Regions from separate parts of the Pseudonocardia lutea genome, predicted to be linked through region 1. Evidence: riboswitches for the same ligand, from Rfam matches in the RefSeq annotation. Region 1 holds a riboswitch; each other region holds the start of a gene.
What was found. A riboswitch is a leader RNA that binds a small molecule or an ion and turns the genes downstream of it on or off. The one in region 1 is predicted to bind S-adenosylmethionine.

Region 1 (8,521 bases):
GACCAGCGTGACCACGAGGAGCGGAACGTTGATCAGGAGCACCGCACGCCAGCTGAGGGTCGAGGTCAGCACGCCGCCGATGGTGGGTCCCAGCGCACCGGCCACGGCGGCGATCCCGCCCATCGTGCCGAGGGCCCGGCCGGCCGCGTCGCGGGAGAAGGCCGAGCTGACGATGGCCACCGTCGTGGGCAGCATCAGCGCGCCCCCGGCGCCCTGCAGGATCCGGGCGGCGAGCAGCACCTCGAACGAGGGCGCCAGGCCGCCCAGCGCCGAGGCGCCCGCGAACAGGACCGATCCGGTCACGAAGACCTTGCGCCTGCCGAGCAGGTCGCCCAGCCGTCCCCCGAGGATCGTCAGGCCGGCCAGGGGCAGGAGGCTCGCGTTGAGCACCCACTGCACCGACTGCGAACCGACCCCGAGATCGTGGGCGATGTCGGGCAGGGCCAGCGGGACGGCGGTCTGGTCGATGAGGATCATCGCGTTGGCCAGCGTCATCGCGACCAGGACCAGCGTTCCTCGTCCGGACGTGCCGTCCTTCGCCATCCGCGCATCCCAACAGCTCCCCGGGCGTCGGGACAAGGGCACTTCCGACCGTCGTCACCGCCCGGTCGTCCAGTCGGAAACCCCCTCTCGTGGGTGAGCGACGGGCCGATGGGCCATTCTCGGCGCATGTCATCTGCCTCGGAGCCGCAGGCGACGGTGCCGGCCGTCCCGACACCGTCCGACGTCCGCGCGGCCTACCGCGAGGGGCTCGGGCCACGGGAACGGGCGGTCCTGTGGTCCTGGACGGGCTTCACCGCGACCTTCGCGGGGGTCCGTGGCATCACCCACAGCATCCGGCGTGGCGGCGGCCCGTTCCGGAACGTGTCGGTCGGGGGTGCACACCTGCACCACTACCTCTGGGGGATCGGCCTGCTGGCGGGGGTGGGCGCGGTCGCGGTGCGCGGCACCGACAGGACCCGGCGCCATCCCCTGGTCGCGCTGGCCTACGGCAGTGGCCTGGCGCTGATCGTCGACGAGTTCGCCCTGCTGCTGGACCTGAAGGACGTCTACTGGGAGCGCGAGGGGCGGATCTCGGTCGACCTGGGCGTCGGGCTCGTGGCGGCCGGGGGAACCTCGTTCAGCGCGTTGCCGATGCTGCGGCGGCTGCGCGCCGACCGCCGGCGAGGCGGCCGCCGACGGTGAATCGTCCGGACCTCGGCAGGCTGTCCGGCCGCGGTGTTCTCCCTGATGGACGGTGGCCCCGTCCTGTCCGGACAATCCCACGCGGCCTCGATCACACTCCTCACCCGGAGGATTGACGGGAGCGCCCTCCGGATCCGTAGAGTGAAGCCCGGCCCCACGGGGCCACACCATCCAGAGCGGCCGAGAGACCTGGCTCGACGACGCCGCAGCAACCCCCCGCTCGACGGGTGCGGGTGCTAAGGCCGGGAGCGATGGAGGAGTCATGTTTCTCGGGGTGCGGCGGCGCCACGTGGATCTCCTGCGCACGGCCAGCGCCGGCTGTCGGGGCTGACGAGGACCCGATCCCCGTTCCCCCTCCCGCAGGAGAGGTGTGCCCTCATGGCCCCCATCCACCTCGCCGTCGCGCTCGACGGCGCCGGCTGGCACCCCGCCGCCTGGCGCGAGCCCGGTGCCCGCCCCGATCTGCTCTTCACCGCCCGCTACTGGGCCGCCCTGGCCCGCGCCGCCGAGCGCGGCCTGCTCGACCTCGTCACGATCGAGGACGGCCTCGGCCTGCAGTCCGGTGATCACCTCGGCGCGTCCGACCGCCGCACCGACCAGGTCCGCGGGCGGCTCGACGCCGAGCTGGTCGCCGCGTTCGTCGCGCCGCTGACCCGCCACGTCGGGCTCGTCCCGACCGTCACCACCACGCACACCGAGCCCTTCCACGTCGCCTCGGCGATCTCCACGCTCGACCACGACAGCCGCGGCCGGGCCGGGTGGCGGGTGCAGACCTCGGCCCGCGCCGACGAGGCGCGGCACTTCGGCCGGCGCACCCTGCCGGAGATCCGCCGCGAGACGCTCGGCACCCCGGAGACCGCCGCCGCCGTCCAGGAGCTGTTCGACGAGGCGGCCGACGCCGTCGAGGTCGTGCGGCGGTTGTGGGACAGCTGGGAGGACGGCGCCGAGATCCGCGACGCCGCCACGAACCGGTTCCTCGACCGGGACAAGGTGCACACGATCGACTTCGCGGGGCGCTTCTTCTCGGTGCGCGGGCCGGCCATCGTGCCGCGACCGCCGCAGGGCCAGCCGCTGGTCGTCGCGCTCGCCCACGCCCGGGCCGCGTACGAGCTGGCCGCCCGCGCCGCGGACGTCGTGTTCACCACCCCGCAGGGCGCCGCCGACATCCCCGCGATCCTCGGCGAGATCCGCGCCGCACAGCACACGGTCGGGCGTACGCAGCCGGCGTTGCGCGTGCTCGCCGACCTCGTCGTGGTCCTCGACGCCGACGCGGACGCGGCGCACGCCCGCCTGCGCCGGCTGGAGGAGCGGAGCCCGCTGCGCTCCGACGCCGCAATGCTGGCCGGCACCCCGACCGCGCTCGCCGACCTGCTCGAGTCCTGGCGGGACGAAGGGGTCGACGGGTTCCGGCTGCGGCCGGCGGTCCTGCCCACCGACCTCGACGCGATCGTTGACGGGCTCGTACCGGAGCTGCAGGAGCGGGGCCTGTTCCGCACCGCCTACGAGCCCGGGACGCTGCGCGAGCGGTTCGGCCTGGAACGCCCGGCCAGCCGGTACGCGGGGGTGGCGGCGTGAGCGAGCGTGCGAGCGAACCATCGACGCCGCGCGGGAAGAGGCAGGTGATCCTCGGCGCCTACTTCCCGGGCGTCAACCACGACACCGTGTGGAGCGACCCGGCGTCGGGCAGCCACATCGACTTCGCGTCCTTCGAGCACTGGGCCCGCACCGCCGAGCGCGGCACGTTCGACCTGCTGTTCCTCGCCGAGGGGCTGCGGCTGCGCACCCGCGGCGGGCAGGTCTTCGACCAGGACGTCGTCGGACGGCCGGACACCTTCACGGTCCTGGCCTCGCTGGCCGCGGTGACCGAGCACATCGGGCTCACCGGCACGATCAACGCGACCTTCAACGAGCCCTACGAGCTGGCCCGCAGGTTCGCGACGCTGGACATCCTGTCCGGCGGGCGGGCCGCGTGGAACGTCGTGACCAGCTCCGACGCCGACACGGGGGAGAACTTCCGGCGCGGCGGGTTCCTGCAGCATTCGCAGCGGTACGAGCGCGCGGGGGAGACCCTCGACGCCGTCCGGGCGCTGTGGGACTCCTGGGGCTCCGACGCCGTCGTCGCCGACCCGGCGAGCGGGCGGTTCCTGCGTGACGGGCACGTGGGCGACTTCGCCTTCCGCGGCGCCCAGTTCGACATCGCCGGGCGCTTCAGCACCCCGCGCAGCCCGCAGGGCCATCCGGTGGTGCTGCAGGCGGGGGAGTCGCCGGCCGGCCGGGACTTCGCGGCCTCGCGCTCCGACGCGATCTTCTCCCGCTACCAGAAGTTCGACGAGGCCAGGGCCTTCTACGCCGACGTCAAGGCGCGGGTGGCGAAGTTCGGCCGGGCCCCCGACCAGGTCAAGATCCTGCCGTCGGCGTCGGTGATCCTGGGCGACACCGAGGCCGAGGCCCGCGACCGGCACCGGGACGTCCGCAGCCGGCAGGTCGACCCGTTCACCGCGATCGTGCTGGCCGAGATGGTGTGGAACCGCGACCTCTCGCAGGTCGACCCGGACGGCCCCGTCCCCGAGCTGGAGCCCACGCCCGAGGCGCCGAAGTGGATCCGCGGGCGCGCCCCGCTGACCCAGGACGCGCGCGCCACGGCCGAGGCCTGGCGCGCGCTCGGCCGGCGGCACGGCTGGTCGCTGCGCGAGGTCGTCACGCATGAGTTCGACAGGGCCGTGTTCGTCGGCACACCCGTGCAGGTCGCCGCCGAGATCGACCGGTACGTGCAGGACGACGCGGTCGACGGCTTCATCCTCGGCTCGTACGTCAGCCCCGCCGGCCTCGACGAGGTCGTGGAGAAGGTGGTCCCGCTGCTGCGCGACCGCGGCGTCCTGCGCGACCGCTACACCGGCTCCACGCTGCGCGAGAACCTCGGCCTGCGCCCACCCGCCGGCCTCGGCGAGCCGTCGGCCGACCGCACCACCGCCCGCACCGCCTCCTGAGCCCTCCGCTCCCACGCACCCCGGGCCTGCACGCCCGCCGGCCCGGGGCCCTCCCCGAAGGACTCCCATGACCGTCAGACCTCGCGGGCTGCTCCTGCCCGCACTGCTCTCCGCCGCCGCCGTCGTGCTGGCCGCGTGCGGCGACGCGAGCGGCCCCGCCTCCGGCGCCGACGCCGGCCCGCCGCAGGCCGGCGGCACGCTGCGCTTCGCCGTGTCCAGCGACCAGGGCTGCGTCGACCCGCAGCAGGTCGCCAGCAACGACACGATCTACTCACTGCGCCAGGTCGTCGACTCGCTCACCGACCAGGACCCCCGGACCGGGGAGCTCGAGCCCTGGCTCGCGACCTCCTGGCAGACCTCGCCCGACGCGAAGAGCTACACCTTCACCCTGCGCGACGGGGTGACCTTCTCCGACGGCACCCCGCTCGACGCGAACGCGGTCAAGGCCAACTTCGACCGGGTCCCGCAGATCGGCGCCCGCGGTACCCTCCCCAAGGGCTACCTCGCCGGCTACCAGGGCACGACCGTCACGAGCCCGACGCAGTTCACCGTGACCTTCAACCAGCCCAACGTGCAGTTCCTGCAGGGCACCTCGACCCACAGCCTGGGCATCCTGTCCCCGGCGACCGTCGCGAAGTCCGACGACGAGCGCTGCGCCTCGGTGATCGGCTCCGGCCCGTTCACCGTGGAGAACTACGTGAAGAACGCCTCGCTCACCCTGGCCAAGCGGCCCGGCTACAACTGGGGTTCGGCGCTCTTCGCCCACCAGGGCGAGGCCTACCTGGACACCGTCGAGTTCCGGATCGTGCCCGAGTCCGGTGTGCGGACCGGCAGCCTGCAGTCCGGCGAGGTCGACGCGATCGGCAGCATCGGCCAGCAGGACGAGGCGCCGCTGACCGGGGCCGGGGCGCAGCTGCTGGCCCGGCCCAACCCGGGCATCACGTTCGGCATCGGCTTCAACCTCGGCAAGCCGATCGTCTCCGACCCGGCCGTGCGGCAGGCCCTGTCGCTGGCGATCGACCGGCCGGAGGTCGTCGGGGCGGTCTACACCTCGCAGACCAGGCCCGCGACGAGCGTGCTGGCCTCCACCACACCGTCGTACGCGGACGAGTCGGCCGACCTCGGGTTCGACCTGGAGAAGGCGAGGTCCACGCTCGACGCGGCGGGCTGGGCCCCGGGCCCGGACGGCATCCGGGTCAAGGACGGGCAGCGGCTGAGCTTCCCGCTGTCCTTCGCCAACAACGCGGGCACCAACAGGCCGACCCTCGAGCTGATCCAGCAGCAGGCCAGGGCGGCCGGGATCGACCTGCAGGTCCAGGAGTTCCCGATCGCGCAGTTCCCGACGATCCAGTCCTCGGGCGACTTCGTCGCGATCTGGGGCAACCTGACCCGCGCCGACCCGGACATCCTGCGCAGCTCCTTCTCCACGGCCGGCGCGAACTACTACCGGGTGCCGCAGAGCCCGCTGGAGCCGCTGCTGCAGCAGCAGGCCGCCGAGCCGGACCCGGCGAAGCGCACGCAGATCGTCGCGCAGGCCCAGCAGGAGCTCCTCGCCCAGCGCTTCTACGTGCCGGTCGCCGAGCTCACGACGGTGCTCGCGGTCGCGCCGACCGTGCACGGCGTGTCCTTCGACGCCTCCTCCCGTATCCAGCTCCACGACGCCTGGAAGAACGACGGGGCGCAGTAGATGAGCGCACCCGGCACCCTGCCCCGCTACCTGCTCCGGCGCCTCGGGACCGCGGTCGCGGTCCTGTGGGCGGCCTACACGGTGAGCTTCGTCGTGCTCTACCTGCTGCCCGGTGACCCCGTCACCACCATGGCCGGCGGCGGGCTCGACGGCGAACCGCTGACCCCGGAGCAGATCGAGGCCCTCAAGGCGCGGTACGGCTTCGACAAGCCGCTGGTCGTGCAGTACGGCACCCGGCTGTGGGCGGCACTGCACGGCGACCTCGGTGCCTCGATCCAGAACGGGCAGGACGTCCGGGGGGCCATCCTCGAGGCGCTGCCGCCGACCGTGCAGATCGCGCTCGGCGGGCTGCTGGTGGCGGTCGTGCTCGGCGGCGGCCTCGCGATCGCCGCCACGTACACCTCGCAGCGCTGGCTGCGGCAGCTGCTGATGGCGCTGCCGTCGCTCGCGGTGTCGCTGCCGGTGTTCTGGGTGGGCCTGATGCTGGTGCAGGTCTTCGCGTTCGGCCTGCACTGGCTCCCGTCGGTCGGGGCGTCGGGCTTCTCGGCGCTCGTGCTGCCGTCGCTCACGCTCGGGTTGCCGATGGGGGCGCTGCTCGCGCAGGTGCTGGCCAAGAGCCTGACCACGGTGCTCGACGAGCCGTACGTCCAGACGGCACGGGCCAAGGGAGTCGGGCGGGCGGCGATCCACCTGCGGCACGCCCTGCAGAACGCGGCCATCCCGGCCCTGACGGTGCTCGGCTACGTCGCCGGGAACCTGCTGGCCGGCACCGTGGTCGTCGAGACGGTGTTCACCCGGCCCGGTCTCGGCCGGCTCACCGTGCAGGCGGTCGGCGTGCAGGACATCCCGCTGGTGCAGGGCATCGTGCTGTTCGCCTCGCTGGTCTTCGTCGGCGTGAACCTGCTGGTCGACCTGATCTACCCGGTCCTCGACCCGAGGATCGCCAAGGGGGTGCCCGCGACATCGTGACCGAGCTGCTGATCCGGGAGGGCCCTCCCGACTCGTCCGGCACCGCGCCCGGGTCGTCCGTCGCGCTGCCCACCCCGCCGACCCGGCGAGAGCGCCTGCAGCGCCTGCTGCGCTTCCTCGGGCACCGGCCCGGCCTCGTCGTCGCCTCCCTCGTGGTGCTTCTCGTGCTGGTGGCGGCGTTCGCGCCGGGTGTGCTGGCGCCGGGGGACCCGAACGTCGGCGTCGTCGCCGAGAAGCTGCGCCCGCCGAGCGGCGCGCACCTGTTCGGCACGGACTACCTGGGCCGGGACGTCTACACCCGGGTGGTGCACGGGGCCTCGCTGTCCCTGCAGGCCACCGTGATCGCGGTGGCGGTGGCGCTCGTCGTCGGCGGGCTGCTGGGGCTGCTCGCCGGGTTCGTCGGCCGCTGGGTCGACGAGGCGCTGATGCGGGTGGTCGACGTGCTGCTGTCGATCCCCGCGATCCTGTTGTCCCTGGCGCTGATCACCGCGCTGGGCTACGGCACGATCAAGGTGGCGATCGCGGTCGGCGTCGCCAGCGTGGCGAGCTTCGCCCGGGTCATGCGGGCGGAGACGATGCGGATCCGCCGGTCCACCTACGTCGAGGCCGCCCGCTCCGTCGGAACCCGCTGGTACGCGACGCTGCGGCGACACGTGCTGCCCAACGCCGCCGGTCCCGTGCTGGTGCTCGCGGTGCTCGAGTTCGGCCTGGCGATCCTGGCCGTGTCCTCGCTGTCCTTCCTCGGCTACGGCGCCCCGCCGCCGGCCCCCGAGTGGGGTTCGCTGATCGCCGAGGGCCGCAACTACCTGGCCACCTCGTGGTGGCTCTGCGCCATGCCGGGCCTGACGATCGCCGCGACCGTGCTGTCGGTGAACCGGATCTCCCGGGCGCTCGACGGGGAATGGAGCCGGGCCCGATGAGCGGTAGGAGCGGCACGATCCTGGCGGTCGAGGGCCTCGACGTCGGGTACCGGATCGCGGGTGGGCACCTCCACGCCGTCCGCGGGGCCTCGCTGACCGTCGGGGAGGGCGAGGTCGTCGCCGTCGTCGGCGAGTCCGGCTCCGGCAAGTCCACGCTGGCCCAGGCGGTGATCGGGCTGCTGCCGGGCAACGGCGCGATCGAGGGCGGTCGCATCCGGCTGGGCGCGCCCCCGGACGGGATCGAGCTGACCGGGCTCTCCGAGAAGGCCTTCCGTGGGGTCCGCGGCCGCCGGATCGGGCTGGTGCCGCAGGACCCGACGGTCTCGCTCAACCCGGTGCAGCGCATCGGCGTGCAGGTCGGCGAGGTGCTGCGGGTGCACGGGCTGGCCGACAAGCGCACGGCGCGGCTGCGGGCCGTCGAGCTGTTGGCCCGGGCCGGGCTGCCCGACCCCGAGGTGCGCGCGGGGCAGTATCCCCACGAGCTCTCCGGCGGCATGCGGCAGCGCGTGCTGATCGCCATCGCGATCGCCGCCCGCCCCGGGCTGATCATCGCCGACGAGCCGACCAGCGCCCTGGACGCGACGGTGCAGCGGCGGATCCTCGACCACCTCGACGCGCTACGCGCCGAGACCGGCACCGCGATGCTGCTGATCACGCACGACCTCGGGGTGGCGGCGGACCGGGCCGACCGGGTCGTCGTGATGTCCGGCGGGCGGATCGTGGAGGAGGGCCCGGTCGAGCGGATCCTCGCCGGCCCGGCCGATCCGTACACC
Region 2 (8,521 bases), on a different contig from region 1:
GGTCACCCCGCCCGGTGGTCTCCGAGATCAGCGCGGTCATCGGCGCCCACGTGGGTAACGGGGCGCTGGGGGTCGTGGTCGTGCCGCGGGGGTAGCGGCGCCCCGGGACCGCGGGGCGGCGCCCTCGCTCGGCTCCCCGGTGTCCGAGCGAGGCCGCGCAGCAGGAGGAGCACCGGCGACCCTCGACCCCGACGGAGCCCCCGCTCATCCTGCCCGGCAGCACCGACGGATCCGGTCGATGTCGGCCGCGGCGGGCCGCGCTGTCCCCACCCCGGCCCGTCCGTCCACAGGCGACGTGCTCGTCCGGGACGCGGGCGTCGGCGGCCCTAGCGTCGCGGGGGTGGCACGGAGCTCCCCTCACACCCGGTCCGCGGCGCGGCTGTCCGCGCTGCTCGGGACACCCGTGGGCCGCCCGTACCACGCGGGCGGGGCGACGGACGACGGGATCCCCGCCGCCCGCCCGCCGGCCGCGATCGGCGCCCGCACACCGCTCCCGACGGTCTTCCGGCCGGCGGTGCCGCCGGGCACGAGGGGCCTCGTCGACGATCCGCCGACGCTCCCCCTACCCGTACCCGCGCGTGCCGCCCGGACCGAGCGGCCGCACCCGAGCGACGCCCCCGGCAACCCGCACTTCGCCGCCGTGCTCGCCGAGAGCGAACCGTGCGCCGCGGACGACCACTCCGCACCCGCCGACGAGCAGCCCGACGAGCAGCCACCCGGCCGCACGCCGGGCACCCGTCCGAGCCGACTCACCCGGGTCGCCGCGCGGTGGGTCCCGGCGGCCTGGCGGGGCGCCCGGCTCGATCCCGGTCGTGCCGGTGCGCTCGCCCTGGTCCTGGTCGCCGCGGTGGCCGCCGTCGTTGCGGCCGTCGGCGTCTGGAGTGCCCGCCCCCGCGCGGAGCAGGTGCCGCCGGTGCTGCCCACGGTCGCGCTGCACGGCGCAGCCGAACCGGGCGCCCCCACCAGCACCGCGGCGGCGCCACCCGCCGCTCACGCCGACCTCGTCGTCAGCGTCTCCGGAAAGGTGCGCGAGCCCGGACTGGTCCGTGTCCCGGACGGCTCCCGCGTCGCCGACGTCCTCGACGCCGCCGGCGGCGCCCTGCCCGGGACCGACCTCGCCGGCCTCAACCTGGCGCGCCGCGTGGCCGACGGGGAGCAGGTGGCGGTCGGCGTCCCGTCCGCGGCCGACGCCGGCGGTGCACCGTCCGGGCCCGCCCCGGCGGGAGGCGGGTCCGGCGGCGCAGCCCCGGGCGGGAAGGTCGACCTCAACCGGGCGACGCTCGAGCAGCTCGACGGGCTCCCCGGCGTCGGCCCCGTCACGGCCCAGCGCATCCTCGACTGGCGCACCCGCAACGGCCGGTTCGCGCGGGTCGACCAGCTCCGCGAGGTGGAGGGCATCGGCGAGCGCCGCTTCACCCAGCTCCGGGAGCTGGTGACGGTATGAGGACGCGCGAGGACCGCCGCGCGATCGCCGAGGAACCCCGGGCCCGGCCGGATCTGCGCCTGGTCCCCGCGGCCCTCGCCGCCTGGGCGGCCGTGCTCTGCGCGGTGCTCGGCGGCCCGCTCGCGGCCCTCGCCGCGTGCACCCTCGCCCTCGTCACCCTGGTCGCCACCGGGCGCCGCCGGCGAGCCGGCCGCGCCCGGTTGGCGCTGCTGGCCGCGTCGGGGTGCGCCCTGGCGGTGGGCCTGCCGGCCGGGCTCCATGCCCTCCAGATCCACGACCATCCGCTGCGGGCCGCCGCCGAGCACGGATCGGCCGCGGTCCTGCGCGTCACGCTGACGGACGATCCACGGCCCCTGCGCGGCCCCGCCTACGGCACGGACTTCGGGGCCGACCGGATGCTGGTCGAGGCCGAGCTGGAGACCGCGACGGTCGGCGCGGGGGAGTGGCGGTCCGGCGGCCGCGTGGTGCTGCTGGCACCGGCGGAGGGCTGGAGCGGGCTGCTCCCCGGGCAGTCGGCCACCGCCGAGGGCCTGCTGCTGCCGGCCCAGCGCGCCGACCTCACCCTCGCGGTCCTCCGGACACGCGGTGCCCCGGCCGCGGTCACCGCGCCGCCCTGGTGGCAGACCGCCGCCGGGGCGCTGCGGGAGGGCCTGCGGCGGGCGACCGACGTGCTGCCGGAGGCCCCCGCGGGGCTGCTGCCCGGCCTCGCGGTCGGCGACACCCGCGGGCAGACGGGCGAGGTGGAGGAGGACTTCCGGGCCGCCGGGCTCACGCACCTCACCGCGGTCTCCGGCGCGAACCTCGCCATCGTGGGCGGCGCCGTGCTCGGCCTCCTCCGCCTGGTCCGCGCGGACCCGCGCCTCTCCGCGGTGCTGGCCGGGGCCGCCGTCGTCGGGTTCGTGGTGCTCGCCCGGCCGTCGCCCAGCGTCGTGCGGGCCGCGGTGATGGGCGGGATCGTGCTGCTGGCGCTCGCCCTCGGCCGAGGTCGTTCGGCGGTGCCGGCCGTGGCGGCGGCGGTGCTGGTGCTGCTCGTGGTCGACCCGGCGCTCGCGGTCGACGTCGGCTTCGCCCTGTCCGTCCTCGCGACCGCCGCACTCGTGCTGGTGGCACCCGGCTGGGCGGCCGCGCTGCAGCGGCGCGGCGTGCCGCAGGGTGCCGCCGAGATGCTCGCGGTGCCGGCGGCGGCCTGCGTGGCGACCGCTCCGGTGATCGCCGGGCTCAGCGGGGGGTTGAGCCTGGTCACGGTCCTGGCGAACCTGCTGGTGGTGCCGGCGGTCGCCCCGGCCACGGTCCTCGGGGTGCTCGCCGCCCTGGTCTCACCGCTCTCGCCCGCCGCCGCGACCGCGTGCGCGTGGCTCGCCGGTCCCGCCGTCGCGTGGCTCGTCCTGGTGGCCGATCGCGCCGCCGCGGTCCCCGGCGCCGTGCTGCCCTGGCCCGCCGGGGTGCGCGGGGCGCTGCTCCTCACGGGTGTGCTCCTCGTGCTGGTGGTGCTGGTCCGCTTCCGCCGCTCCCGGCTCGTCGTCCTGGCCGTCGTGATCGGGTTGGCGCTGGTCCTGGTGCCGACCCGGGTGATCCGGCCCGGCTGGCCGCCTCCGGACTGGGTCGTGGTCGCCTGCGACGTCGGTCAGGGCGACGCCCTGGTCCTGGCCACCGGCGTGCCGGGGCAGGCGGTCCTCGTCGACGCGGGCCCGGACGACGGGCCGACGGACGCCTGCCTGCGGCGCCTCGGCGTCGACGCGCTGGCGCTCGTCGTCGTCACCCACCTGCACGCCGACCACATGGGCGGGCTGGCGGGAGCGCTGCGAGGCCGGGCGGCGGGCGGGGTCGCGCTGGGTCCGGCCCAGGAGCCGGCCGGCGCGCTGCACCGGATCGCACGGCAGGCCGGGGAGGCCGGTGCGCCCGTGCTGGAACTGACCGCGGGCCGGCGCCTCACCTGGCCCGCCCTCACGCTCGACGTCCTGGCCCCCGCCCGGGCGCCGGAGTACGTCGACGGGGAGGACGGCACGGCCGTCAACAACACGTCGGTCGTGCTCCGCGCGACCACCCCGGCAGGGCGGATCCTGCTGACCGGCGACGTCGAGCTCGACGCCCAGGCCGAGCTCCTGCACGGCGGCGCGGACCTGCGGGCGGAGGTGCTCAAGGTGCCGCACCACGGCTCCCGCGCCACGAGCCCGGAGTTCCTGCGGGCCGTCGCGCCGCGGGTCGCGCTGGTCAGCGTGGGCGCGGGCAACTCCTACCGGCACCCGAACCCGGGGCTGCTCGACCTGCTGACGGCGTCGGGGGCCGTCGTGCGGCGCACGGACCTCTCCGGCGACGTGGCCTTCACCCGTGCCGACGAGCTGGTCGCGCGCGGGGACCCGCTCCCGGCCCCGCGCCGCTCCCGGGCGGGCCGCCGTGCGCGTCGCCGGGTCCCGAGGACGACGGCGGGCCCGGAGGAACACGTCCCCCGGGCCCGGCCTTCGTCGTGGCGCGCCGGCTCAGCGCCCCTCGAGCGCCTCGCGGACGGCCTTGCTGGTCGCCGGCACCGTCGCGGTCGGACGGGCGTGGGCGGACACGGCGTCGAGCGTCTTGAGGCCGTCGCCGGTGATCAGCAGGACGGTCTCGGCGTCCGGGTCGATCCTGCCGGCCTCGATCAGCTTCTTCGCGGTCGCGACGGTGACACCGCCCGCGGTCTCGGCGAACACGCCCTCGGTGCGGGCGAGCAGCCGGATGCCCTCGACGACCTCCTCGTCCGTGACGTGCCCGACGGCGCCACCGGTGCGGCGCACGGAGTCGAGGACGTACGGGCCGTCGGCCGGGTTGCCGATCGCCAGCGAGCGGGCGATGGTGTCCGGCCGGACGGGCTGGATGACGTCGTGGCCCTGCTCGAAGGCCGAGGCGACGGGCGAGCAGCCGGTCGCCTGGGCGCCGAAGATCGTGTAGGGCTTCTCCTCGACCAGGCCGAGCCGGACGAACTCGCCGAACCCCTTGTCGACCTTGGTGAGCTGCGAGCCGGAGGCGACGGGGACGACGATCTGGTCGGGCAGGCGCCAGCCGAGCTGCTCGGCGACCTCGTAGCCCAGGGTCTTGGAGCCCTCGGCGTAGTAGGGGCGGACGTTCACGTTCACGAACGCCCACTCCTCGTGCTCCGCGGCGAGCTCGGTGGCGAGCCGGTTCACGTCGTCGTAGTTGCCGTCGACGGCGAGGAGGGTGCCGCCGTAGACCGCCGTCGTGGTGATCTTGGCCTGCTCCAGCGAGGAGGGGATCAGCACGACCGAGTCCCAGCCGGCCCGGGCGGCCGCCGCGGCCACGGCGTTGGCCAGGTTGCCGGTGGAGGGGCAGCAGAGCACGGAGAAGCCCAGCTCACGGGCCGCGGCCAGGGCGACGGCGACGACCCGGTCCTTGAAGGAGTGCGTGGGGTTGCCGGTGTCGTCCTTCACCCACAGCTTGCGGAGCCCGAGCTCCGCGGCGAGCCGGTCCGCCTGGATGAGCCGGGTGAAGCCGGGCTCGGTGTTCGGGAAGGCCTGCACGTTCGCCGGGACCGGGAGGAGGTCCTTGTAGCGCCAGATCGACTTGGGGCCGGCCTCGATGGACTCCCGCGTGACCTTCGGGAAGTCGTAGGCGATCTCGAGCGGGCCGAAGCACTGCGGACACGCGAACTCCGCGGCGAGCGGCGTCCGGTGGCCGCACTCGCGACAGGAGAGCGCAACGGCGGAGCCGAGGTCGAAGGTGGTGCCGGCAGGCGTGTCTGCAGTGAGAGTCATCAGATCTCCTCATCTGTCCCGCTGGCGCGGGCCGGAATTGGCACCTGGTCCGTCGACGTGCAGGCACCGCGGGGTGCACTGCGCGGATCGTCGTTCGACGCCGGTTGCCGGGGCTTCGTCGGGCCGTTCCCTCTGCCCCTCTGGATGAGCCATATGCGGTTGTGCCGTGCCGGCCCCGTGCGCGGAGCGAGCGCGACGCCCGGATCGATCCGGACGCCCTGCACGGTACGGCACGCGGGGCGCCCGGATCCAGCCGGCCGTCGGATGTGGGAGGCGTGTCACGGATCGTCGGTGTCGTGCGCGACGATGGCGCCCGGGCCCGGGCCGCCCGGGCCCCGGTGCACCACGACCCCGCGCGCCGCCCCCCGCGACGCGTGCGAGAGGAGTTCGGCCCATGCCGGCCACGAAGCCGCCCGCCCCCGTGCAGCTCGTCGTGGGCGAGGAGGAGCTGCTGGTCGAGCGCGCCGTGAGCGAGATCCTCCGCGCCGCCCGCGCGGTCGACCCCGAGACCGACATCCGCCGGTTCCGCCCCGCCGAGCTCACCCCCGGCGAGCTGGTCGGGCACCTGAGCCCCTCGCTGTTCGCGGAGGGCCGGATCGTGGTGATCCAGGGGGCGCACGAGGCGGGCAAGGACCTCGCCGCGGCGATCCTGGCGTACGCGGCGGAGCCGGCCGACGGCATCGTGCTGGTCGCCGTGCACGCGGGCGGGGCCCGCGGCAAGCAGCTGGCGGACGACCTGCGCAGGGCCGGCGCGGCCGTGACCAAGTGCGACCGGCTCACCCGTCCCGAGGAGCGCGCCGAGTTCGTGCGGGCCGAGGTGCGGCGGGCCGGCGGCACGATCACCGCCGAGGCCGTGAGCGTGCTGCTCGAGGCGGTCGGCTCGGACCTGCGGGAACTGGCGTCGGCCACGAACCAGTTGGTCTCCGACACCGGCGGGCAGGTCGACGGCCAGGCCGTGCGCCGGTACCACCGCGGCCGCGCCGAGTCGTCGGGCTTCGCGGTGGCGGACAAGGCCGTCGCCGGGGACCGGGCGGGCGCGCTGGAGGCGTTGCGCTGGGCGCTGGTGCTGGGCGTCGCGCCGGTGCTGGTCGCCGACGCCCTGGCCGACGCGGTGCGCACGCTGGCCAAGGTCGGCGCGGCCGGTCGCGGCGACCCGAACCGCCTGGCGGGCAGCCTCGGCATGCCGCCCTGGAAGATCCGCAAGGCGCAGGGGCAGGTGCGGGCGTGGCGGCCCGCCGGCCTCGCGACGGCGATCGCGGCGACCGCGCAGGTCAACGCGGACGTCAAGGGAGCGGCCGCGGACCCCGCCTACGCCCTGGAACGCGCCGTCCTCGCGGTCGTCGAAGCCCGCGGCACCGGCTGACTCGCCGCGGCCGACCCCGACGCCGCCCGAGAACGCGTCGACGGCCCTGCCCCACGGGAAAGGGCAGCGCCGTCGACGGGAGCGCTCGACCGGGTCCGGTGGACGCCGGGAGCACGCGGGCGCGCCGGGCGCGCCCGCGGGATCAGGCGCCGATCTTGGCGACGCGCCGGGCGAGGGCCGACTTGCGGTTCGCGGCCTGGTTCTTGTGGATCACGCCCTTGCCGGCGGCCTTGTCCAGGGCGCGGGCGGCGGCGCGCTGCAGCTCGACGGCCTTCTCGGTCTCGCCGGCCTCGGCGGCCTCGCGGAACTTGCGGATCGCGGTCTTGACCGACGACTTGACCGACTTGTTGCGCTGACGGCGCTTCTCGTTGGTCTTGACCCGCTTGATCTGGGACTTGATGTTCGCCACGCTGGTGTGCCTCGAGTCTTCCTGGTGCTGGTACGTATCGGGGGGCTCAGGCGACCCCGACCGGTTCTCCACCGATGCGAGCGAGCACGCCGAGCACTCGGTCGTCCATGCTACAACCCGGCGCGGACGGCCCTGCACGGGCCCGCGCTCCGCGGGCCACGGAACCGGGATCGCACGGCGCGCGCCCCCACGACCGCCCCAAGACCGCCTCCACGCCGGTCCGGCGACCACGGCCCGCACGCCGCGAACGCGGCCACCCCGCGTGACCGTCTCGTAACGCGGACGTAGCACCGTCCCGTTGGCCCCGGCCAGGGGAAACGGTCAAGATGACCCCGTGAGCCGCGCAGTGGACCGCAGACCCGCAGGAGAGCCGGCACAGGACGACGGGGCCGCGACCACCGGCCCGACCAGCCACGCAGCCACCGGTGCGGCCACCCGGACGACCACCGACGCGAGGACCGACACGGCCGCCGCCACGGCCGCCAGGAACCGGACCGGCGCCACCAGGGCGTCCGGCACCAACGGGTCGGCCATCCCCGCCGCCACGGGCCGTGCCCGCGGCTCGGCCCTGTTCGACGGCTATCTGGAGCCCGGCCGTCCCAACCCGGACGCGTTCGACGAGATGTTCAACGCCGACGGCAGCGTCCGCGCGCCCTACCGGCACCTGCACGACGCGATCGCCCCCACCGCCGCCGCGGACCTGGCCGCCCGCGCGGAGGCGCTCGACCGGGCCTACATGGACCAGGGCATCACGTTCAGCCTGTCCGGCAAGGAACGCCCGTTCCCGCTGGACATCGTGCCGCGGGTGATCGGCGCGAGCGAGTGGAGCCGGCTGCAGCGCGGGATCGTGCAGCGGGTGAAGGCGCTGGAGGCCTTCCTCGCGGACGTCTACAACGACGCGCAGATCGTCCGCGACGGCGTGCTGCCGCGCCGGCTGATCACCAGCTGCGAGCACTTCAAGCGTGCGGCGCACCTGCTCAACCCGCCCAACGGCGTGCGCATCCACGTCGCCGGCATCGACCTGGTCCGCGACCAGGAGGGCACGTTCCGGGTGCTGGAGGACAACCTCCGCAACCCCTCCGGGGTCTCGTACGTGATGGAGAACCGCCGCACCATGGCGCGGGTCTTCCCCGACCTGTTCACCCGCCAGCGGGTGCGTGCGGTGGCCGACTACTCGACCCACCTGCTCCACGCCCTGCGCGCGGCCGCGGCGCCCAACGTCGCCGACCCGACGGTCGTCGTGCTGACCCCGGGCGTCTACAACTCCGCCTACTTCGAGCACTCGCTGCTGGCCCGGCAGATGGGCGTCGAGCTCGTCGAGGGCCGGGACCTGTTCTGCCGCGACAACGTCGTCTACATGCGCACGACCGAGGGCGAGCAGCAGGTCGACGTCGTGTACCGCCGGATCGACGACGACTTCCTCGACCCCCTGCAGTTCACGCCGACGAGCGTGCTGGGCGTCGCGGGGATCATGAACGCCGCCCGCGCGGGCAACGTCGTGATCGCCAACGCGGTGGGCAACGGGGTGGGCGACGACAAGCTCGTCTACACCTACGTCCCGC
Region 3 (4,286 bases), on a different contig from region 1:
GGTTCTTGGTGCTGGGCTTCGATCCCGTCAGGGCAGGCCGTCGCCCGGCGGCGGCGTCCGGTGCAAGAGATGGTCGCCGATCGTGCGGGCTGCGTGGGCGGCCGGATCGTGGCTGGCCACGGTGCGGGCGTTACGCCAGTGGCGGTCCAGCCCGGCGGAGGTGAGGGTGGCCGACGCGCCGGCGGCGTCGAAGACGATCGTGGCCGCCCCCTGGGCGGCGCGGTCGGCCGCCACCTTCGCCTGCGTGACCTCGATAGCGGCTGCGGCGAGTTCCTCGGGCGTGCGGTGTCCGGCCGCGGCGTCGAGGGCACGCGCTGCACTGAGCACCACGGAGCGGGCGGTGTAGGCGAGGACGCCGGCCTCGCCGACCGCGGCCTGGACGAAGGGGTCCTCGGCGGCCCGCTCGGCCTCGGCCGTCTGCGCGGTGCGTGGGTTGGCGCGGGTGAAGGCGGTGATGTCGGAGACCGCGCCCGTGGCGATCCCGGCCGCAACCGCAGCAAGGTGCAGGGCACGGAAGCTGGAGGTCACGGTCGGTCCGGAGCGCCCTGGTACGGCGTGCAGCACGTCGGCGGGGTCCACCTCGACGTCGGTGAACACGGCTGACCCGGTGGCGGTCAGGCGTTGCCCCATTCCTTCCCAGTCGTCCCACAGCTCGATGCCGGGGGCGTCGGCGGGCACGAGGACCCAGACTGGTCGGTCGTCCTCGTCGCGGGCGAGGACGGTGAGGTGGGTGGCGAACAGCCCGCCGGTGGCGTAGTGCTTCTCGCCGGTGAGGAGGAGGCGCCCGCCCGTGTGCCGCAGTCGGGTCCCCACGTCGAAGGGCCGAGAGCCGGTGCGTTCTGAGGTCGCCTCGCCGATCAACACGCCGCGCACGGCGCGGAGCCGGCGGGCGGCGTCGGGGACGTCGGGCTCGAGGAGCCGTTCGACATGAACGAAATGAGGGCGGGTGGCCTGGGCGACGTTGGAGTCGGCCGCGGCGAGTCGCACCACGGTCCGGACGACGTCGGCGATCGACCCGCCTGCCCCGCCCAGGGCGACCGGGACGCGCAGCGAGCCCAGCCCGGAGTCGCGGAAGGCCTGCATCTCACGGTAGGGCAGGGTGCGCTGTTCCTCGCGGCCGCGTGAGCCGGCCCGGACGCTGTCGGCGAGGGCGGGAAGCACTCGCGTGAGGAGCTCGTGGCGGTCGCTCGTGGCGTGCGCACGCCCGGGGGCTTCGCCGTGGCAGGCGCGACGGGTCAGCGGGTCACGGGTGGGCATGGGTCCTTCCGGGGGGTGATCGGTCGGCGGTCGGGATGCCGACAGATCGCGCTCGCCTGTCGTCGGAGATCGACGTGGCGGCGCGCCCGGAAGAGCGGCCGAAGGGCCTCGGACGGTGCCATCGCTCGGATGGTCGCACGAGCGAGGCGCGCGGCGGAACCGCCCGGCGTGGGCCCGGCCACTGCGCGGTGGGCCGTCGAGTGTGGTCCACCACGGAGGTCCGGTTACATCTCCCGGCGTCGGATGTCCGAACCTTCCTCCGGCGCCGGGCTCGGTGTTTCTCCTGGTGGGAACGTCCGGGTGACTGTCCGGACAGGTCGGCGCCCGGCACGGCGGTGGGGCTCACAGATGTCGTTCGGACCCTTGACTCACGTGCGGTCGTGATCCCTAGAGTGAGTTCGGGCCCACGGGCCACACCCATCCAGAGCGGCCGAGAGACCCGGCTCGACGACGCCGCAGCAACCCCCCGCTTGACGGGTGCGGGTGCTACCGCCGGGAGCGATGGAGGAGCGATGTTCGTCGGGGTGCGGCGGCGGCACGTGGATCTCCTGCGCACGGCCAGCGCGGGCTGTCGGCCTCGAGGTGGTCTCGACAGCCCCGGCTGCCGGCGTGAGCCGTCGTAGTCGGTCCACTTCCGCTTCGGAGGAGCTCTCAATGACCTGCGCCCCGTCCTCGAGTGCGGCGACGTGAGCGCGTCGTCGCCGTCCGAGGCCGCACCGGCTCCGCCCGCACCCGGCCCTACACGGCAGCGCGGTGCCACGGTCTGGCTGACCGGTCTGCCCAGCGCGGGCAAGTCCACGATCGCGCACGCCTGCGAGCCCAGGCTCCGCGCTCGTGGGTTGCGGGTCGAGGTGCTCGACGGCGACGCCGTCCGGCCGCACCTGGCCGCGGCCCGCGGGTACTCCCGCGAGGACCGCGCGATCAACATCCGCCGGATCGGTTGGGTGGCGGAGCTGCTGGCGCGAAACGGGGTGCTGGTGCTGGTATCGGCCATCGCGCCCTTCCGGGACGTGCGGGACGAGGTCCGTGCAGCGCACGCCGACAAGGGCACCGAGTTCGTCGAGGTGCACGTCAGCACCCCGGTGGAGATTGCGTCCGAACGCGACGTCAAGGGCCTCTACGCCCGCCAGCGCGTCGGCGAGATCTCCGGCCTCACCGGCGTCGACGACCCCTACGAGGTGCCGCTGGAGCCCGACCTCGTCATCCCCGCCCACGAGCAGCCGGTGGAGAACTCGGTCGCGCTGCTGCTCGCGCACCTGACCGACCGCGGGCTGACGGGCCCGGCCACACCCGAGGAGTCCTTGAGTTGAGCACCGCCCCTGAATCTCCGCCGTTGCTGCCGATCCCACGGTGGGAGGACGCCGCGGTCGCGGTGGCGGCTCCCGGCGCCGGTGCCGGCAACTGGGTGGGGGCTCCGAGCGTCGTCCTCGCCGACGGCGTCTACCACGCCGCCTACCGGTTGCGTGCCCCGTTGGGACACGGCCGCGGCCTGGCCACCGTTCTCGCCCGCTCGACGGACGGGATCCGGTTCACCGAGGTCGCCCGGGTGACCAAGGAGCGCTTCGGGGCGGAGTCGCTGGAGCGCCCGGCCCTGGTCCGCACGCCGGAGGGGCGGTGGCGGCTCTACGTCAGCTGTGCCACGCCCGGGAGCAAGCACTGGTGGGTCGACGTCCTGGAGGCCGACGCCCCCGAGGAGCTGGCCGAGGCGCCGCGCCGCACGGTCCTGCCCGGCGACGAGCGGCACGCCGTGAAGGACCCGGTGATCGTCATCGAGGGCGGGCGCTGGCATCTGTGGGCGTCGGTCCATCCGCTCGACGTGCCGGCGCACGAGGACCGGATGACCACCGAGTACTACACCAGCACGGACGGCCTGGCCTGGCGGCACGAGGGCACCGCGCTCGAGCCGCGCGCGGGGCGGTGGGACGCGAGGGGGGTGCGGATCAGCGCCGTCTTCCGGGTCGACGGCCGCTGGGCCGCCACGTACGACGGCCGCGCCACGGCGGCGGAGAACTGGGAGGAGCGGACCGGCCTGGCCTACGCCACCGGGACCCCCGGTGTCTTCACCGCCCAGGGGCACGAGCCGGTCGCGGAGTCGCCCCATGCCGGGCACGGGCTGCGCTACCTCAGCGTGGTGCCACAGGTGGCCGGCGGGTACCGGCTCTACTACGAGGGCACCCGCGAGGACGGGGCGCACGAGCTGCGCACGGAGCTGCTGCTGCCGCCGGTCCGCTCCGCCGAACGGCGCCCGGCGGCGGCGGTCTGAGCCGGTGGGTTCGCGTCTGCCGGACTTCCTGCTGCTCGGGGCGCCGAAGTGCGGGACCTCCGCCCTGCACAACGCCCTGAGCGGCCACCCGCAGCTGTTCCTGTCCACCCCGAAGGAGCCGAAGTTCTTCCTCACCGACGGCCCACCGCCGGATTCCGGTGGAGGCCCCGGTGACCTCGCGACCTGGGGCGAGCACGTCTGGCGCCGGGACGAGTACGAGGCTCTGTTCACCGCTGCCGATCCCGACGCGTTGTGCGGCGAGTCGACGGTCTTCTACCTCTACGACCGCGACGCGCAGCGGCGGATCCGGGACCTCCTGCCCGGGGCCCGGCTGATCGCCGTGCTGCGCGATCCGATCGAGCGGGCCCACTCGAACTGGGCGCACCTGCGCGGCGCGGGCCTCGAGCCGGAGGCGGACTTCGTGCGCGCTCTGGAGCGCGAGGAGGAGCGGATCGCCGCGGGCTGGGCGCACTTCTGGCACTACACCGCCCAGGGCCGCTACGGCGGCCAGCTCGAGCACCTCTTCTCGCTCTTCCCGAGCGAGCAGGTGCTGCTGCTGCGCTACCGGGAGCTCCGCGACGATCCCGCCGGCACGGCGGACCGGGTGTGCCGGTTCCTCGGGGTCGAGACCGGCATCGTGGCGGGGGTGTCCCGGCACCAGGTCCGCCCGGACGTGCGCGGCCGCGTGTCCGGGCCGACGAGCGCGGAGCGCGCGGCGACCCTGCCGCGATTCGCGGACGACGTCCCGCGGGTGGCCGCGCTGACC
Region 4 (6,892 bases), on a different contig from region 1:
CGGCGCCGACGGGTGAGCGGGCGGAGGCCGACCAGCGCCAACGGGAACAGGCATCCCACAGTGATCACCGACCCGCTCGCCGCGGTGGCGAGCCGCGGCCGGGCGGCCAGGAACCATGCCGCCCAGGTCGCCGAGGTCGCTCGCCATGGCCCCGATCCGGCACGTGCACACTCGACCCGAGCTTCCCCACGAACCGATGTCGGCGCCGTTGTCAGGCCGCTGCCTCGAGCAGCAGCCCGGTGAGCTCGGCGGGCATGGTGATCATGCAGTCGTGGCCGGTCGGCAGCTCACGCACCCGCTCGCCAGCCGGGACGGGACGCCGGGTGATGCCCGCAGGCCGACCCCCGACGCAGTGGATGTGCGTGCGCGGGATCGTGCGCGCGGCCGGCGCGTCCAATCTGACCGGCTCCTCAAGGCACCGCACCGGGTGGTCCGACAGGATCGAGCGCAACCAGGCGACGTCGTCGGGATCGGTGACCCCGAACAGGCCGAGGGGTGGCGGCTGCTCCGGCATCGGCGGAACGCGCCAGCCGTCCACGGCGACCTCGATCAGCTGCTTGGTGACCGGAAGGACGTCGACTGCGCTTTCGCCGTCCTCGGGGACCATCGCGTCGAGGAACACCAGATGCGCAATCCGCTCCGGGACCCGGTTGGCGACCCCCGAGATGACCATCCCGGCGTAGCTGTGCCCGACGAGCACGACGCCGTCGAGACGCTCGCTCTCGATCAGACCGGCGACGTCCTCGACGTGAGTACCGAGCCCGACCTCAGGGCCCAGCAGGTGCGCCTTGTCGCCGTAACCGGTCAGCGACGGCGCGAGCACCCGGTGCCCGGCCGACTCCAGCAGCGGGACCACCCGGTCCCAGCTCCGCCCGCTGTGCCAGGCGCCGTGCACCAGCAGAAACGTGGCCATCGTCGTCGGTTCCTCCTCGTGCCTCGGTACCCTTTGGTAACCGAAACATCGTCATCCCCACGACGCGCACCGGGCAATACGGCACTTTCCGGTGCCCCGGTTCTCAGGAGGTAACCATGCAGGACCCGTGCCAAGCCCGCGAAGTCCTCGGGATCGTCGGGGACAAGTGGGCACTGTTGATCGTCCGCATGCTCAAGGACGGACCGCGGCGCTTCACCGAGCTCAAGCGGGCCATCGACGGCATCAGCCAGCGCATGCTCACCGTGACACTGCGCGACCTCGAGCGCGACGGCATCCTGACGCGCACTGTCCACAACGTCATGCCACCGCACGTCAGCTACGAGCTGACCACGATGGGTCGAACCCTGCGCGAAGCCACCGCGCCACTGATCGAGTGGAGCATCACGCACCTGCCGCACATCGACGCCGCTCGCGCGGCGTACGACAACCGCTAGAGGCGCAGCGCCTCGACCGGGTCGTCGACGCGGATGTGTCGGCCCTCAGCGTCACCCGGGTCAATACGCCTCGGACCCTGCTTGAGCGCGGCGACCTGCTCCCGGTGTCGGCGTCAGCTCCGCATGCGCGGCGAAGCGACGCGGACCACCAGGCGCCGGTGGGCCGCCTCGACCGCGATCAGTTCGCCGTCGGCGGTGTCGTCGCCGCTCGAACGCCCCCGGTGCCGTTCGACCAGCGCCTCGAGCGAGGCGAGGAGCCGATCGCCGAGGTCGGCGTGGCGGTCGTCGAGGCTCGTCGGGAAGGTCGGGAAGGTCGGGTCGGGAGGAACGGGTGCAGACATGGCTGTGCTCCGGGAGGACGCAGGATCGGGGCGACGGGGCATCCGTGCGGCCGGCAGTACCGCCGGTGGGCGGACGCAATGGTCGTCACCGACAAAGGGGCGGCCTCGGTGCGGCAGAAGTCCACGTGCCGGCGCCGGGACCAGGTCTCCTGGCTCCTCGTGAGCACGGCTCCCCCATCGCTCCCGGCTGAAGCACCGCACCGAGCGGTGCGGTTGCTGCGGCGTCGTCGAACCGGGTCTCTCGGCCGCTCTGGATGGACAACTCGCACTCAACCCGTCACCCGTTCCGGTTGTCAAGCGCACGAACACGCGAGTGACGCAACCGCCACACGCCGCTGAGCAGGCAGAACGTCCGGACATCCGGCTACGCCGTCCATCTGACGGCACCCGCGGGCCGCGCGACCGACGCACCGATCTTCTGACGAGATCCGCGCCACTGATCACGTACGCTTATCGCTTCCGATGAGCATTCGCGGTTGGACACCCATCAGGGTGATGGGTTCTACTCTCCGTGTGCAGACACCGTGTCGACGTTCCCCCGGGCTACGTCCGGGGATGACGGTGTCCCCCTGTACGCCCACGGATGTGCGGGCCGGGAGCCTGACCCAGCGCCGGTTCATCGACCACGGCACGGTGCACTCGGCGAGCTGTCGGCTGCACTGACCGCCCGTACGCGGTCCCGGTGACCACGCCCCGTCCTCCGATCGCCTGCAGCCAGCGCGCCCGTCGTCGCAGCGTTGCGCAGCGGGCACGTGCGGAATGACAGCGAGGAGACCGCCGGACCGTCCTGATGCGCCCGCCCGTGCCTCGACGACATCTCGGCCGCCCCCTGTCCGACATTGCCCGCACCGAGGCCATCGCCCGCAACGAGGCCTGCTCCACCCTTCCCGCCCTGAGGATCCACGTGTCCGTTCCACAGATCGTCCCCGCTCCTGCTGATCCACCTCGGACACCGTCGCCCGGCGCCTGCGCGCTCCTGTCGGCTGGCGGTACATCGGCGGCCGGCTGCTGACCGGTCTCGTCGCTGTCTGGGGTGAAGACCGACCTCGTGAACCGGGCCGTGCAGAACGCCCACGACCAGGCCCACGCGATCTTCCTGTACCCGTCGCCGTTCACCGGCGTCGTGTCCAAGGGCCTGCAGTGGACGCCCAAGCCGAACCGCTACCTGTACGCCCAGGGCGTCGGGCGCGTCTCCCCCTGACCTCTCGAAGGAGGCACTCACCATGACCGAACGCCATCTGTTCCTCGGCGGCTACGTGCTGTTCCCGAGCGGCCACTATGCCGGCGCCTGGCGCCACCCGTACTCCTCGCGGGACTGGCTCGGGCGGGACTTCCTGCACCAGACCGCCCGCAGCCTCGAGGCCGCGAAGTTCGATCTCGCCTTCATCCCGGAGACCGTCAGCCACCACGAGGGCTTCACCCGGCACGGGCACTCGAACGCCATCAAGCACGACCCCGCTTAGGTCGCCGGGCAGATCGCCGCCGTCACCACCCACCTCGGCGTGGGCGTCACCCTGTCCACCAGCTTCAACGAGCCCTACAACCTGGCACGCACGCTGCTCAGTCTCGACCACCTCTCGGGCGGCCGGGTCGCATGGAACGTCATCCAGTCCCACGGACCCGCGAACTACCTCAACTTCCCGAACGCCGAGGAGCTCACCGGGTCCGAGCTCTACGACCGCGGGGACGAGTTCGTCGAGGCGGTACTCGCCCTCTGGCGGTCCTGGGGGCCCGACGCCCTGGTCCAGGACCAGGGCACCGGCGTCTTCGCCGACCCGTCGAGGATCACCGTCCCGGACTACAAGGGCCGCTACGTCGCGGTGCGCGGGCCGCTGAACCTGCCGCCGAGCCCGCAGGACCACCCGGTCATCATCCAGGCGGGCGACTCGCAGCGGGGCCGCGAGTTCGGCGCCCGCTGGGGTGAGGTGATCTTCGCGATCGAGCGCACCCGGGTGGACCTGCGAGCGAAGAAGGACGACCTGCGGGCCAAGGCGCGCGCGGCGGGCCGGGATCCCGAGCGGATCCGGCTGTTCGCGGCGGTGCAGCCCATCGTGGGCGAGACCCGCGAGATCGCCGAGGCTCGGCGGGACTTCCTGCGGACCAGGATCACCCCCGAGTCCGGGACGACCTTCCTGAGCCACTTCGCCCGCATCGACCTGACCGGGGTCGACCTGACCGCCCGCTACGTCGACGTCCTCGAGGAACGGGCAACCGACGGGCAGACCGAGGCCAGGGCGATCACCCAGCTCGACGCCCTGCTGGGCGCCCGCCGGGACCGAGTCACCCTCGCGGAGGCGGGCATCGAGTTCTCGACCAGCGAGCTCACCCCCCAGATCGTGGGCACCGGCGAGCAGGTCGCCGAGCAGCTCGCCGAGATCTTCGGCTCGGGCGCCGCCGACGGGTTCCTGATCACCCCCACCCACTTCCCGGGGTCCTTCGACGACTTCGGCCGGGCCGTCGTACCGCACCTGCAGAAGCTCGGGGTGTTCCGGACCGAGTACGAGGGCACCACCCTGCGTGAGAACCTGGGGCTCTCATGACCAGCACCGAGACCGAGCTGCGCCTGACCAGCGGGTGGGGCGGGTCGCTCGCCGCCACGTTGACCCCCGGGACGGCCGACACCGCGGTCCTGCTCCTGCACGGCTTTCTCTCCGACCGACGGGCCGGCGGTCGGTTCGACCGGCTCGCCGCGGAGTACTCAGCCCTCGGCCTTGCGGTCCTGCGCCTGGACCTCAGCGGGTTCGGCGAGTCCGAGGGGGAGGTGGTCGACGCCGACCACCTGCTCGCGGACGCCCACGCCGGACTGGACCACCTCGACTCGCTCGGCTACGCCCGTCAGGTGCTGCATGGGCAGAGCCTCGGCTCGGCCATCGCGCTGCGGGTAGCCCCGCAACGGCCGCGGGTCCGCACGCTCGTCCTGACCGGGGCGCTGACCGGGGCGGGCGACGGCGACGCGCCGTACCCGTTCCTCGACTCCGAGCAGCTCGCCGCGTGGTACCGGGACGAGGACGTCGCGTTGGCGGTGGACTCTCCGAGCCGCACGCACGTCGTCGTCAACCGACGCCGGCCGAAGCTCGGTGCCACCGGCACGCAGGAGGAGCTGCTGGGTGCGGTGCCCGTGCCCGTCCTCGTGATCCACGGGGACACCGGCGAGCAGGAGCAAGCCCTGGCCGCGATCACCGCGGAGGGCGAGCACCTCCTGCCCGCCGGCTCACACGTCGTCGTGATCCCCGGCGCCACCCACACCTTCTACGAGAGCCAGGACGCGGTCGCGACCACGGCCGTGGACTGGGTGCGCCGGCACGTCCCGGCGGGCTGAAGCCCGTGCTCCCGGTCCCGGTGCGCCCGGGACCGGGGACCGTCGATCCACCTGGAGGCCGACCGTGCCCGAACCCCTGCCGCGCCGGAACTTCCTCTGGTACCTGCCCAACATGGTTCAGCCGGGCCATCGCGGCGACGACACCGTCGACGGTTGGGGCAGCCTCGACTACTCCGTCGAGCTCGCCCGCTCCGCCGAGGACCACGGCTGGGGCGGCGCCCTGATCGGCACGGGATGGGGGCGCCCCGACACGTTCGCCCTGGCCGCCGCGGTCGCGGCGCGGACCCGCACCTTCGCGCCATTGATCGCCGCTCGGCCGGGCTACTGGCAGCCTGCCCACTTCGCCAGCGCCACCGCGACGCTGAGCGCGCTGAGCGGAGGGCGGGTGCTCGTCAATGTCGTCACCGGGCGGGACGACCTGGCCGCCTACGGCGACGCAGAGGCCGACTACGCGCGGCGCTACGACCGAACCCGCGAGTTCCTCCAGGTCGTCCGCAGGCTCTGGACCGAGGAGGACGTGACCTACACCGGCGAGTTCTACCGGGTCGAGCACTCCACGGTCGTCCCCCGTCCGGTCGTGCCGCCCCGGCTCTACTTCGGCGGCGCCTCGCCCGCTGCCGAGGAGGTGTCCGCGACCGAGGCGGACGTCCAGCTGTTCTGGGGCGAGCCCCTGGAAGGGATCGCGGCGCGGGTCGACCGACTCCAGGCACTCGCCGAGAAGCTCGGCCGGGCGCACCCGCCGCTGGAGTTCGGGCTGCGGATCACCACCGTCGCCCGGGAGTCCTCGGACGAGGCCTGGCGCGTCGCCGAGGAACGCGTCGCGGAGATGGCGAAGACCGGCGAGGTGCAGATCGACGGCCACCGCGGGTCCGTCGGACAGCAGCGGCTGCTCGATCTCGCCGCGCGCGGTGACGTGCTGGACGCCTGCCTCTACACCGCGCCGGGCCGCCACGGGGGCGGCGGCGCGGGCACCACCTGGCTGGTCGGCTCCTTCACGGAGGTCGCCGACGCGCTGGAGCGCTACGCGGACCTCGGCGTCACCCACTTCGTCCTGTCGGACACGCCCTACCGCAGCGAGGTCGTCCGGCTCGGCGACCACCTGCTGCCGCTGCTGCAGACCGTGCAGCCCGGCTGAGTGCCCTCACCCCACCGGCGGGTGGAAGGTGGGCAGGCCGCCGAGGCCGTTGTCAGCGCGCCGGGCTCAGGCCCGTGACCGCGAGCTGGAAGAGACGCTCAGCCTGGGCGGCGGGGTGAGCCCGGTGCTCCGTGGCCAGCACGACGCCGACGACCAGTGCGATCAGGTCGGAGACGGTGACGTCCGACGCCACCGCGCCGTCCCGGACGGCGCGGCGCACCAGCGGGCCGGCGGCCGTCTCCATCAGCACCGCGCAAGAGCTGGCCACCGGATCGGACCCGGCCACCTCGGCGTCGTCGTAGGACAACGCAGCCGCCAGCCCCCGGGCGGTCACGGAGTAAGCGAGCAGATCGGCCAGCCACGCCAACAGTGCTTCCCGGCTGTCGTCCACGCCGGCGAGATCACGCGCGCGGACGCACAAGGTCTCGATCCGTTCACGCGACACCGCCTCCAGCAGTGCGCGGCGGGTCGGGAAGTGGCGGCGCACGGTCGCCGAACCGACTCCCGCCGTGCGGGCGATCTGCTCCAGGGAGGCGCCGGCGCCATGGACGCCGACCTCTTGCTCGGCCGCGGCGAGGATGCGCGCGTAGTTGCGCCGGGCGTCGGCGCGCTGGTGGTCGCCCATGAGTTCTCCGACCTTGCTAAGTGGCGGGGCCCGCCGTATCGTACTCGACGGAAACGGCGGGCCCCGCCGTTTAGAGTTCGAGGAGGCCCCATGCCGAGAGCGTC

Region 2: linked by a shared signal. The riboswitch ahead of thrC (threonine synthase) and the one ahead of ACFQH9_RS24620 (LLM class flavin-dependent oxidoreductase) in region 1 are both predicted to bind S-adenosylmethionine.
Region 3: linked by a shared signal. The riboswitch ahead of cysC (adenylyl-sulfate kinase) and the one ahead of ACFQH9_RS24620 (LLM class flavin-dependent oxidoreductase) in region 1 are both predicted to bind S-adenosylmethionine.
Region 4: linked by a shared signal. The riboswitch ahead of ACFQH9_RS31480 (hypothetical protein) and the one ahead of ACFQH9_RS24620 (LLM class flavin-dependent oxidoreductase) in region 1 are both predicted to bind S-adenosylmethionine.

Annotation. Positions count from the first base shown of each region.
Region 1 is NZ_JBHSQK010000071.1:37,141-45,661, forward strand. It holds gene ACFQH9_RS24610 (MFS transporter) at 1-543, opposite strand, end outside; gene ACFQH9_RS24615 (hypothetical protein) at 670-1,185, shown strand; SAM riboswitch class I at 1,350-1,443, shown strand; gene ACFQH9_RS24620 (LLM class flavin-dependent oxidoreductase) at 1,564-2,760, shown strand; gene ACFQH9_RS24625 (NtaA/DmoA family FMN-dependent monooxygenase) at 2,757-4,172, shown strand; gene ACFQH9_RS24630 (ABC transporter substrate-binding protein) at 4,240-5,859, shown strand; gene ACFQH9_RS24635 (ABC transporter permease) at 5,860-6,828, shown strand; gene ACFQH9_RS24640 (ABC transporter permease) at 6,825-7,748, shown strand; gene ACFQH9_RS24645 (dipeptide ABC transporter ATP-binding protein) at 7,745-8,521, shown strand, end outside.
Region 2 is NZ_JBHSQK010000030.1:33,849-42,369, reverse strand. It holds gene ACFQH9_RS13530 (DegV family protein) at 1-95, shown strand, start outside; gene ACFQH9_RS13525 (ComEA family DNA-binding protein) at 341-1,444, shown strand; partial or broken gene ACFQH9_RS13520 (ComEC/Rec2 family competence protein) at 1,441-3,600, shown strand; gene thrC (threonine synthase) at 3,922-5,187, opposite strand; SAM riboswitch class I at 5,194-5,338, opposite strand; gene holA (DNA polymerase III subunit delta) at 5,582-6,550, shown strand; gene rpsT (30S ribosomal protein S20) at 6,693-6,959, opposite strand; gene ACFQH9_RS13500 (circularly permuted type 2 ATP-grasp protein) at 7,492-8,521, shown strand, end outside.
Region 3 is NZ_JBHSQK010000125.1:253-4,538, reverse strand. It holds gene ACFQH9_RS31465 (acyl-CoA dehydrogenase family protein) at 28-1,257, opposite strand; gene ACFQH9_RS31460 (putative leader peptide) at 1,236-1,379, opposite strand; SAM riboswitch class I at 1,672-1,765, shown strand; gene cysC (adenylyl-sulfate kinase) at 1,944-2,567, shown strand; gene ACFQH9_RS31450 (glycoside hydrolase family protein) at 2,564-3,520, shown strand; gene ACFQH9_RS31445 (sulfotransferase family protein) at 3,525-4,286, shown strand, end outside.
Region 4 is NZ_JBHSQK010000125.1:4,573-11,464, forward strand. It holds gene ACFQH9_RS31470 (alpha/beta fold hydrolase) at 212-913, opposite strand; gene ACFQH9_RS31475 (winged helix-turn-helix transcriptional regulator) at 1,030-1,368, shown strand; gene ACFQH9_RS31480 (hypothetical protein) at 1,482-1,709, opposite strand; SAM riboswitch class I at 1,881-1,970, opposite strand; gene ACFQH9_RS31485 (hypothetical protein) at 2,743-2,910, shown strand; gene ACFQH9_RS31490 (hypothetical protein) at 2,933-3,172, shown strand; gene ACFQH9_RS31495 (NtaA/DmoA family FMN-dependent monooxygenase) at 3,185-4,249, shown strand; gene ACFQH9_RS31500 (alpha/beta hydrolase) at 4,246-5,028, shown strand; gene ACFQH9_RS31505 (LLM class flavin-dependent oxidoreductase) at 5,093-6,163, shown strand; gene ACFQH9_RS31510 (TetR/AcrR family transcriptional regulator) at 6,216-6,788, opposite strand; partial or broken gene ACFQH9_RS31515 (NmrA family NAD(P)-binding protein) at 6,879-6,892, shown strand, end outside.